2 regions of the Janthinobacterium sp. SUN206 genome follow, and region 1 is predicted to be linked to the other one. Evidence: predicted binding sites of a transcription regulator. Region 1 holds the regulator's gene; the other holds the start of a gene.
The links. The regulator FNR, encoded in region 1, switches genes on or off when oxygen is low (the NO sensors DNR and NnrR bind a similar motif). The targets are predictions, from matches to a motif close to TTGATNNNNATCAA.
Positions count from the first base shown of each region.

Region 1 (4,064 bases):
AAGAAGACGGCCAAGCACCTGGTATGGGGCGCCATCGCCCTGTGGACGGGCTTTACCTTTGTCGGCTACTTCACGCCGATCAAGGAACTGGCGCAGTCGGTGACCACGCTGAACTTCGGTCCCTGGGAATGGTTCTGGGTCTTGTTCTACAGTCTGGCAACCTACGGCAACGCGGGCTGGCTGCGCGAGCAGGTGTGCAAATACATGTGCCCCTACGCGCGCTTCCAGAGCGCCATGTTCGACCAGGACACCCTGATCATCACCTACGATGCCAAGCGCGGCGAACCACGTGGCGCCATGAGCAAGAAGGCCGGCAACAACGACAAGCTGGGCGATTGCATCGACTGTACCCTGTGCGTGCAGGTGTGTCCGACCGGCATCGATATCCGTAACGGCCTGCAGTATGAATGCATCGGTTGCGCCGCTTGCGTCGATGCCTGCAACAGCGTGATGGACAAGGTCGACCGGCCACGGGGACTGGTACGCTACAGTACCGACCATGCGATGGAAAACAACTTCAATTCGAAGCAGATACGCCAGCGCGCCATGCGCCCGCGCGTCTTGATCTACACTTCCATCCTGGCCCTGATCATCATCGCCGTGTGTACTTCGCTGGCCCTGCGCACGCCCCTGAAAATGGACGTGATCCGCGACCGCGGTTCCATGGGACGCGAAGTGGAAGACGGCATGATCGAAAACGTCTACCGCCTGCAGATCATGAACACGTCGGAGCAAAGCCAGCATTTCAAAATCAGCGCTTCCGGCTTGCCGGGCCTGACCTTGCTGACGCGCGAAGAAGTGACCTTGCAGCCGACGGAAACGCTGGGTTGGCCCATCCGCCTGCGCGTGCCGCACGGCGTGGGAGAGAAGGGCTCGAACAAGATTGCGATCGAATTGCAATCGCTGGACGACCCATCGCTGCATGTGCGTGAAAGCGCGGTATTCATCGTGCCACGTTAACAAGGAAAGGCGGACGGGGACCGGGTGCCCTCGCCGCCGCCACGAAGTTGCAGGAAGGCCGGTCCCCATGCGGGGACTGGCTGATTAAACAGGAGAAATATCATGTCCGACAGTCTGAAACTGCAAGCACCCGTTGCACCGTGGTACAAGCATCGCTGGCCATGGCTGCTGATGATCGGCCCCGGCCTGTCCGTGGTCGTCGGCAGCTTCATGGGCTATATCGCGTTTACGCAGCCCGATGCGCTGGTGGTGGGCGATTATTACAAGCAGGGCAAGGCGATCAACCAGGATTTGAAGCGCGACACGATCGCCAGCGACCTGGCGATGGATACGCGCCTGTCGTATGACGTGGCGCAAGCACGCCTGACCGGTTCCGTGCACAGCTTCGGCAAGGCCTATCAGGCGCCTTTGCAGCTGCACCTGGCGCATGCGACCCTGCCGGAAAAGGATATCAAGGTGCTGGTGCAGCCCGACGCAGCCGGCAATTTTTCCGTAGCGCTGCCGATGCTCGAGCGCAGCCGCTGGCAAGTGCTGGTGGAAAACGACAAACGCGAGTGGCGCCTGTCCGGCATCTGGACCTGGCCCCTGCAGCGCAGCATCGCGCTGCATGCGGATGAAGAGCTATAACGTACAGCGCCGGGAAAACCGTAGCGAGCGGCAGTGATTTGTGGTTGAGAAGCGCAGCTGTGCTATAGCACAGCGAGCATCGCAAGCCGCAAAGCGCGACGCGCAGCAGGTTTTGACGGTGCTGTTACTTGCAGACGTCCGTGCCGGCCGTAATGGCTTTCAGCTTGGCCGGCTGCAGGATTTCAATTTCCCGGTTGGAGACGCGCAGCCAGCCTTCCTTCTTGAACTTCGACAGCAGGCGGCTGACGCTCTCGATGGTCAGGCCCAGGTAGTTGCCGATTTCCTCGCGCGACATGCGCAGCTGGAAATTGCTGCCCGAATAGCCGCGCGCTTCATAGCGCGACGCCAGGTTGACGATGAAGGCGGCAAAGCGCTGCGTCGCCTGCATATTGCCCAGCAACAGCATGACGCTTTGCTCGCGCGTGATTTCCTGGCTCATCATGCGGTGGAAATGGCGCAGCAGGGTCGGCATATTGCCCAGCAATTGTTCCAGGCTGGAAAACGGGATTTCACACACTTCGCTGTCTTCCAGCGCCACCGCATTACAGTGGTGGCGGTCGGCGCTGATAGCGTCCATGCCCAGCAGTTCACCCGCCATCTGGAAGCCCGTCACCTGCTCTTCGCCGCCCGGATTGATCTGGTACGTCTTGAAATGCCCCAGGCGGATCGCATACAGGTTCTGGAACGAGTCGCCGATGCGGAACAGCGAGGCGCCGCGCACGATCTTGCGGCGGCGGCCGATGATCTGGTCCAGCCTGTCCATGTCGCCCACATCGAGGCCCATCGGCAGGCACAATTGATGCATGCTGCAGGTCGAGCATCGCGCACGCAACGCCTCCACGTTCACGGTGGGCAAGGTTGGAGTGAGTAGCGCTTCAGTCATGTCGGTACCTTTTAGAAAATGCAACAACAAGTTTACTGCATACAGCCGCATACAGGGTTGCCGTATGCCAATTTCACCGTAAATTCGGCGAATAAACGACGTCCAGCCTTTAATTATATGGCAACATCGTCAAAAGCCCATCCGGGACGGGCAATTTGCGCGGCACCGCTTGCCAAGCTGGGGCATTGATAGGAAAATTCCTGACAGCATTATCTGCCGCCTGTGCCGCCCGGTACTGAAAAGGAAATCATGAAGCCTCTCGGCATTAAAGCAAAAGTCGCGCTGGCCACCAGCCTGACCTCGATCGCCATGATCGCGCTGGTCACCATGATCCAGGTGCAGCACATGCGCGACGACTTCACCCGAGTACTGCTGAGCCAGCAATCGTCCCTGATCACCCGCACCGCCGCCGAACTCGACGACAAGCTGGGCATGCTGCTGCAGATCGTCACCCTGACGGCCAGGCAGCAGCCGCCGGAATTGATCGCCCGGCCCGCCCAATTGCGCGAATACTATTCGCGCCGCTCGATGCTGGTGCTGTTCGATGACGTGCTGGTGCTCGACGCGCATGGCGCCGTCGTGGCCGACATGCCGGAAGTAGCGGGGCGCGCCGGCATCAACGTCGCCGAGCGCGAGTATTTCCAGACCGTCCTGCGCACGCGCCAGCCCATGATCACCGAACCGATGCTGGGCAAGTCGAGCGGCATGCCCATCGTGCAGATGGTGGCGCCCGTGCTGGCCGCCGATGGCCAGGTGGCCGGCGTGGTGATCGGCGTGCTGCGCCTGTACAAGGACAACCTGCTGGGTCGCCTGCGCTCGGAAAAGATCGGCAAGAGCGGCTATTACTTCATCCTCACGCGCGGCGCCGTGCCGCGCTACGTGCTGCATCCCGATACCAGCCGGCTGCTGCAACCGCGCCAGCCGAACGCCAACCTGACGACGACCCGGCTGCTGCAGGAAGATGGCGAAGGCAGCATGGTCAGCACCAACAGCCGCGGCATCACGGCCGTCAACAGCTTCAAGCGCCTGAAATCCGTGAACTGGCTGCTGGCCGCCTCGCTCCCCGTCGAGGATGCCTTCGAACCGTTCGATGGCGTGCTGTACCGATTGGTGCTGTGGAGCATCCTCGCCTCGCTGCTGGCCGCCTTTGTTCTGGGCTGGGTCACCGTGCGCCTGCTGTCGCCGCTGGTGCGCCTGCGCGACACCCTGCAAGCCCTGCGCACCAGCGGCAGCCGCTTCACGCCCGTGCCGGTGCAGCAGCGCGACGAGATCGGCGAACTGACGGAAGCGTTCAACGGCCTGATGAGCGAACGCGACCGCCTGCAGCAGGAGCTCGAATCGCGCGCGGCGGAGCTGGAACAGGAACGCGACCGGGCCGAGGCGGCCAACCGCGCGAAGAGCGATTTCGTGGCCAACATGAGCCATGAAATCCGCACGCCCCTCAATGCCGTGCTGGGCATGGTGTATTTGCTAGGCAATACCAGGCTCGACACGGAACAGCGCAAGTATCTGACCATGGTCAGAGTGGCGGGCCAGTCGCTGCTGGGCATCCTCAACGACGTGCTCGACTATTCGAAGATCGAGGCACGGCGCA
Region 1 covers NZ_JAPWIB010000003.1:67,986-72,049, forward strand. The annotation lists gene ccoG (cytochrome c oxidase accessory protein CcoG) at 1-960, shown strand, start outside; gene O3300_RS17260 (FixH family protein) at 1,063-1,587, shown strand; gene fnr (fumarate/nitrate reduction transcriptional regulator Fnr) at 1,712-2,470, opposite strand; gene O3300_RS17270 (response regulator) at 2,720-4,064, shown strand, end outside.

Region 2 (4,064 bases), on a different contig from region 1:
TTATTTATCCGCTGCACATGGGCACGTATTTTGGTTTGCCGGGCCGCATCATCGTCACCCTGGCCAGCCTGGGCCTGCCCCTGTTCGCCATCACGGGCTGGATGCTGTACCTGGGCCGCCGCAAGGCGAAACGCGCCGTGCAGGCGCAGCGCGCCATGCTGGGCGCCGGCGCGCCGGGCCAGGCGAACACGGGCTTGCCCACCCTGGTGGCCTACGCCAGCCAGTCGGGCCAGGCCGAGCGCCTGGCGCTGGAAAGCGCGCGCGCCCTGCAGCAGGCGGGCGTGGCCGTCGACGTGCAATCGCTGGACCAGTTCGATCCCGCGCAATTGCGCCAGTACGAACGGGCCCTGATCGTCGCCAGCACCTTTGGCGAAGGCGAGGCGCCGGACGGCACGCGCCGCTTCGCGCGCCTGCTGCAAGCCACCTCCGGCACGCCGCTGGCGGGCCTGGATTTCGGCATGCTGGCCCTGGGCGACCGCCATTACAGCGCCTTCTGCGGCTTTGGCCATGCGCTGGCGCAACAATTGCAAACGCTGGGCGCCACGCCCCTGTTCCCCCTGATCGAAGTGGACAAGCACGACCCCGCCGCCCTGGCCGACTGGTCCACAGCGCTGGCCCGCCGCAGCGGCAGCGCCATCGACGCCATCGGCGTGCAGGAAGAAGCGTCATATGCCGAGTGGCGCCTGGCGCGCCGCGTGCTGCTCAACCCTGGCAGCCAGGGCGGCGAACTGCATGAAATCACCTTGACGGGCCCGGCCGGCGCCAGCTGGGAAGCGGGCGCGCTGGCGGAAATCATTCCCTGCAATGCGGACGGCAGCGATGGCGATGCCAGCAATGCCCATCACGCGCCGCGCAGCTACTCGATCGCCTCGCTGCCGTCCGATGGCGAACTGCAGTTGCTGGTGCGCCAGGAACGCCATGCGGGCGAGGAGAATCAAGGCCATGGCCTCGGCTCCGGCTGGCTGACGCGCTTCGCCCCGCTGGACGCCGCCGTCCGCCTGCGCCTGCAAGCCAATCCGGCCTTCGCCCCTGCCCTGGTCGACGTGCCCTGCATTTATATCGGCAACGGTTCCGGCCTGGCCGGCCTGCGCTCGCACTTGCGCGCGCGCCAGCGGGCGGGACTGGCCCGCAACTGGCTGCTGTTCGGCGAACGCCAGCAAGCTTTTGACAGTATCTGCGGCGCAGAGTTGCAAGGCTGGCTGGACGCTGGCCACCTGGCACGTCTGGACCGCGTCTTTTCGCGCGATGGCGCCGATGCCGGCAAGCGTGAATACGTGCAAGACCGCCTGCGCGCCAACGCCGGGACGCTGCGCGACTGGCTGGCGCAAGGGGCCATCGTCTACGTGTGCGGCAGCCTGCAAGGCATGGCGGCAGGAATCGATGCTGTACTGCAAGAAATGCTGGGCCAGGAAGGACTCGACGCCCTGCTGGCGGCCGGACGCTACCGCCGCGACGTGTATTGACCTGGCTCAAGCCATCGCCGACGCCGCCCGGCTATGTGGGCCGGCGCACGGTCGGCGCCAGCCATCGGACTACAGTGGGGGCATGGCGGCCGGGCGATAAACCCGCGCCGCCCCACCCACTGTCTGCGAGGCTTCCCATGAAAAACCCCTGGATGAGCATGTACCTGAGCGCCGCCAACCGCATCGCCAACACGGCGCGCGGCCATGCGACGGCCGCCGTCAAGCGCGAAGCGGCGAAAAATACGCGGCAATTAACGCAAGTGTGGTTCGATTCCTTCCTGCCGCCAACAGGCAAGCCGCGGCGCAGCCGCAAGGCGAAATAAGCCCCTGGCAACGGGCGAACTGGTGCGGTGCATCACAGCAATAAATTGAAGTTTCAATCAGATGAACTAAACTGCAAGCATGGTAGTACATAAGGAAGTGACCGGCAGGCGCCGCATCCCCGCGCCGCCGCCGGGACACCGGGAGACGACCATGTTGACGCTCAAAGTGCTGGCTTGCCTTGCCCTGTCGGCCTTGCTGCTCGTACCCCTCGTGCTGCGCGACGCGATGCAGACGTCCGCCGGGCAGCAGTTGCAGGTGCCGAATGTCGATGCGCAAGGCATGTGGGCCCACTGGCCTAAGCAATAAGACGCGCGGCTGAGAAAACACCGCTGACTGCGTTGCCGTGCCTCGTCGTACATTCGTACTGCCTTCGGCGCGGCGCCTTGCCAGCGGCGTTTTTCAGCGGCGCTCGGTAGTGGATTGCATCGTTAAAACCGCTTTGTTTTGCGGATGGGGATTTGTTCTCTCCTCCCATTTATTTTTGCCTTGATTTGCTCCCCCTCTTCGCCGTACTTTTGATCCAGATCATGGATTTCCACCTTTGCTGCGCCCAAACTGGAACAGTCCGCTTCGCACCGTGACGGACTTAACCTGGAGCATCAGCATGGGTAAATCGGATTGGAAGGATGAGATGGCGCTGGGCGTTCCCGTCATCGACGAGGCGCATGAGGCGCTGTTTCAGGAACTGGCGCGGCTGCAGCAGTTGGGCGACCAGCATTTCAGCATGGCGTTTCGCGAGCTGATCGCGGCTGTCGAACGCGATTTCCGCGAGGAAGAGGATTTGATGGAGCAGATCGCCTTTCCCTCGCTGGCCAACCACCGCGAACAGCATGCGCGCGTGCTCAGCGGCCTGCACCATGCCTGGGCCGCCGTCGATGAAGGCGACCTGGAACAGGGGCGCCACGCGCTGTCGCTGTTGCCGCAATGGCTGATCTTTCACCAGGCCACGATGGACCTGGCCCTGGCGGCGGCGCTGGAAATGGTGCAGCGCCAGCCTAGCTAGCTTCTACAGCAGCAGCACCGTGGCTTGCTCGGGCAAGACGACGCGGTAGTGTCCCGGGTATTTGTCTTCGCCATCGAAAATCTTGCAAAACACGGGCTGGTTGATGTCGTTGACGGCGGCCTCGTTCATGGGCAGGGTAGCGATCAGCTGCTCGCCTTCGACCAGTTGCAGCGCGCTGCCCCGCTCGGCAGCGCAAAACGCCAGCGATTGCACGTCGCTGGCGAACGGCCGCTTGTACCACGGCGTGATGGCCCGCACGGCGCGCCGGGCGTCCTGCAAGACCTGCCCCACGCGCTTGACGTTCCAGGCATCGCGCGCCACGGACGGCTGAAGCACGATATTCGCCGTCAACTCGCCCCTGTTCTTATTCACCAGGAAAGTACCGTCCTGCGCGGCGATATCTTCGTTGAGCGGCACGACGAACACGCCGCCGTCGGACACCTTGATCGGCATGGGCGCGCCATTGCCTTGCAAGGCCACGCGCACGTCGTCGATGGTGGCGCTCAGCTTGGCCGGAATCAGACGCAGGGCCATGACCACGCTGCCGCTCGACACTTGCCACACTTTCCTGGCCGTCAGATAACTGTCGCGGTAAGCCGTGAAGCGCACGCGCGGCGCCTTGGCGTCGCTGCTGGCGGTGACCGTCACCGTTTGCGATGGCAAGGTTTCCTCCGCGCCCGCCGGCGCCGCTGGCGCCACGGGCGTGGCTGGCGCAGGGAGTGGCGGCACGAGCGGCGGTGGCGCGACGGCGGCGGGCGGCACGCTGGCGCTCTGCAGCGGCGCGGGGATAGCCGGCGGCGCGTGCTCCTGGGCCTGGCCCAGCGACACGACACACAACCATCCGGCACAAGCGATCCATGTACGCATGCATTTCTTTCAATGAGGAAAATATTTTATCAGCGCCTGCATTATCGCAGAAGGCCAGCGCATGCGCGGTCCTTGGCCTATCCGCACTCTTTTGGTGCGCACGCTTGATTATTTAACAAATACCACTTATATTGATAATGATTCTTATTCACACAAGTAAAGGGAATCGCGCGCCCTTCTTTTCCACTGCCCGCACGCGCCGGGCCTTGCGGTGGAACTGCTATCCAAGCCAGACCACGGGCCAGCGTCACGCCATCCCCCAGCTACTGCGCACCTCGCCAGACGAGATAGGACAACACACAACTACAATATGCCAGGAAAATGATGCAATCGACGACAGTCTTCCCTCCTTCGCGCCAGCCCGCCTTGCGCCCCCTCCCCCGCCTGTTACATGTCGCCCTGCTGAG
Region 2 covers NZ_JAPWIB010000002.1:68,504-72,567, forward strand. The annotation lists gene O3300_RS13125 (sulfite reductase flavoprotein subunit alpha) at 1-1,463, shown strand, start outside; gene O3300_RS13130 (hypothetical protein) at 1,601-1,786, shown strand; gene O3300_RS13135 (hypothetical protein) at 1,938-2,093, shown strand; gene O3300_RS13140 (bacteriohemerythrin) at 2,392-2,790, shown strand; gene O3300_RS13145 (hypothetical protein) at 2,794-3,657, opposite strand; gene O3300_RS13150 (TonB-dependent siderophore receptor) at 3,982-4,064, shown strand, end outside.
Region 2: O3300_RS13140 (bacteriohemerythrin) is a predicted target of FNR. The motif match lies at 2,303-2,316, and genes of this name have one in related genera.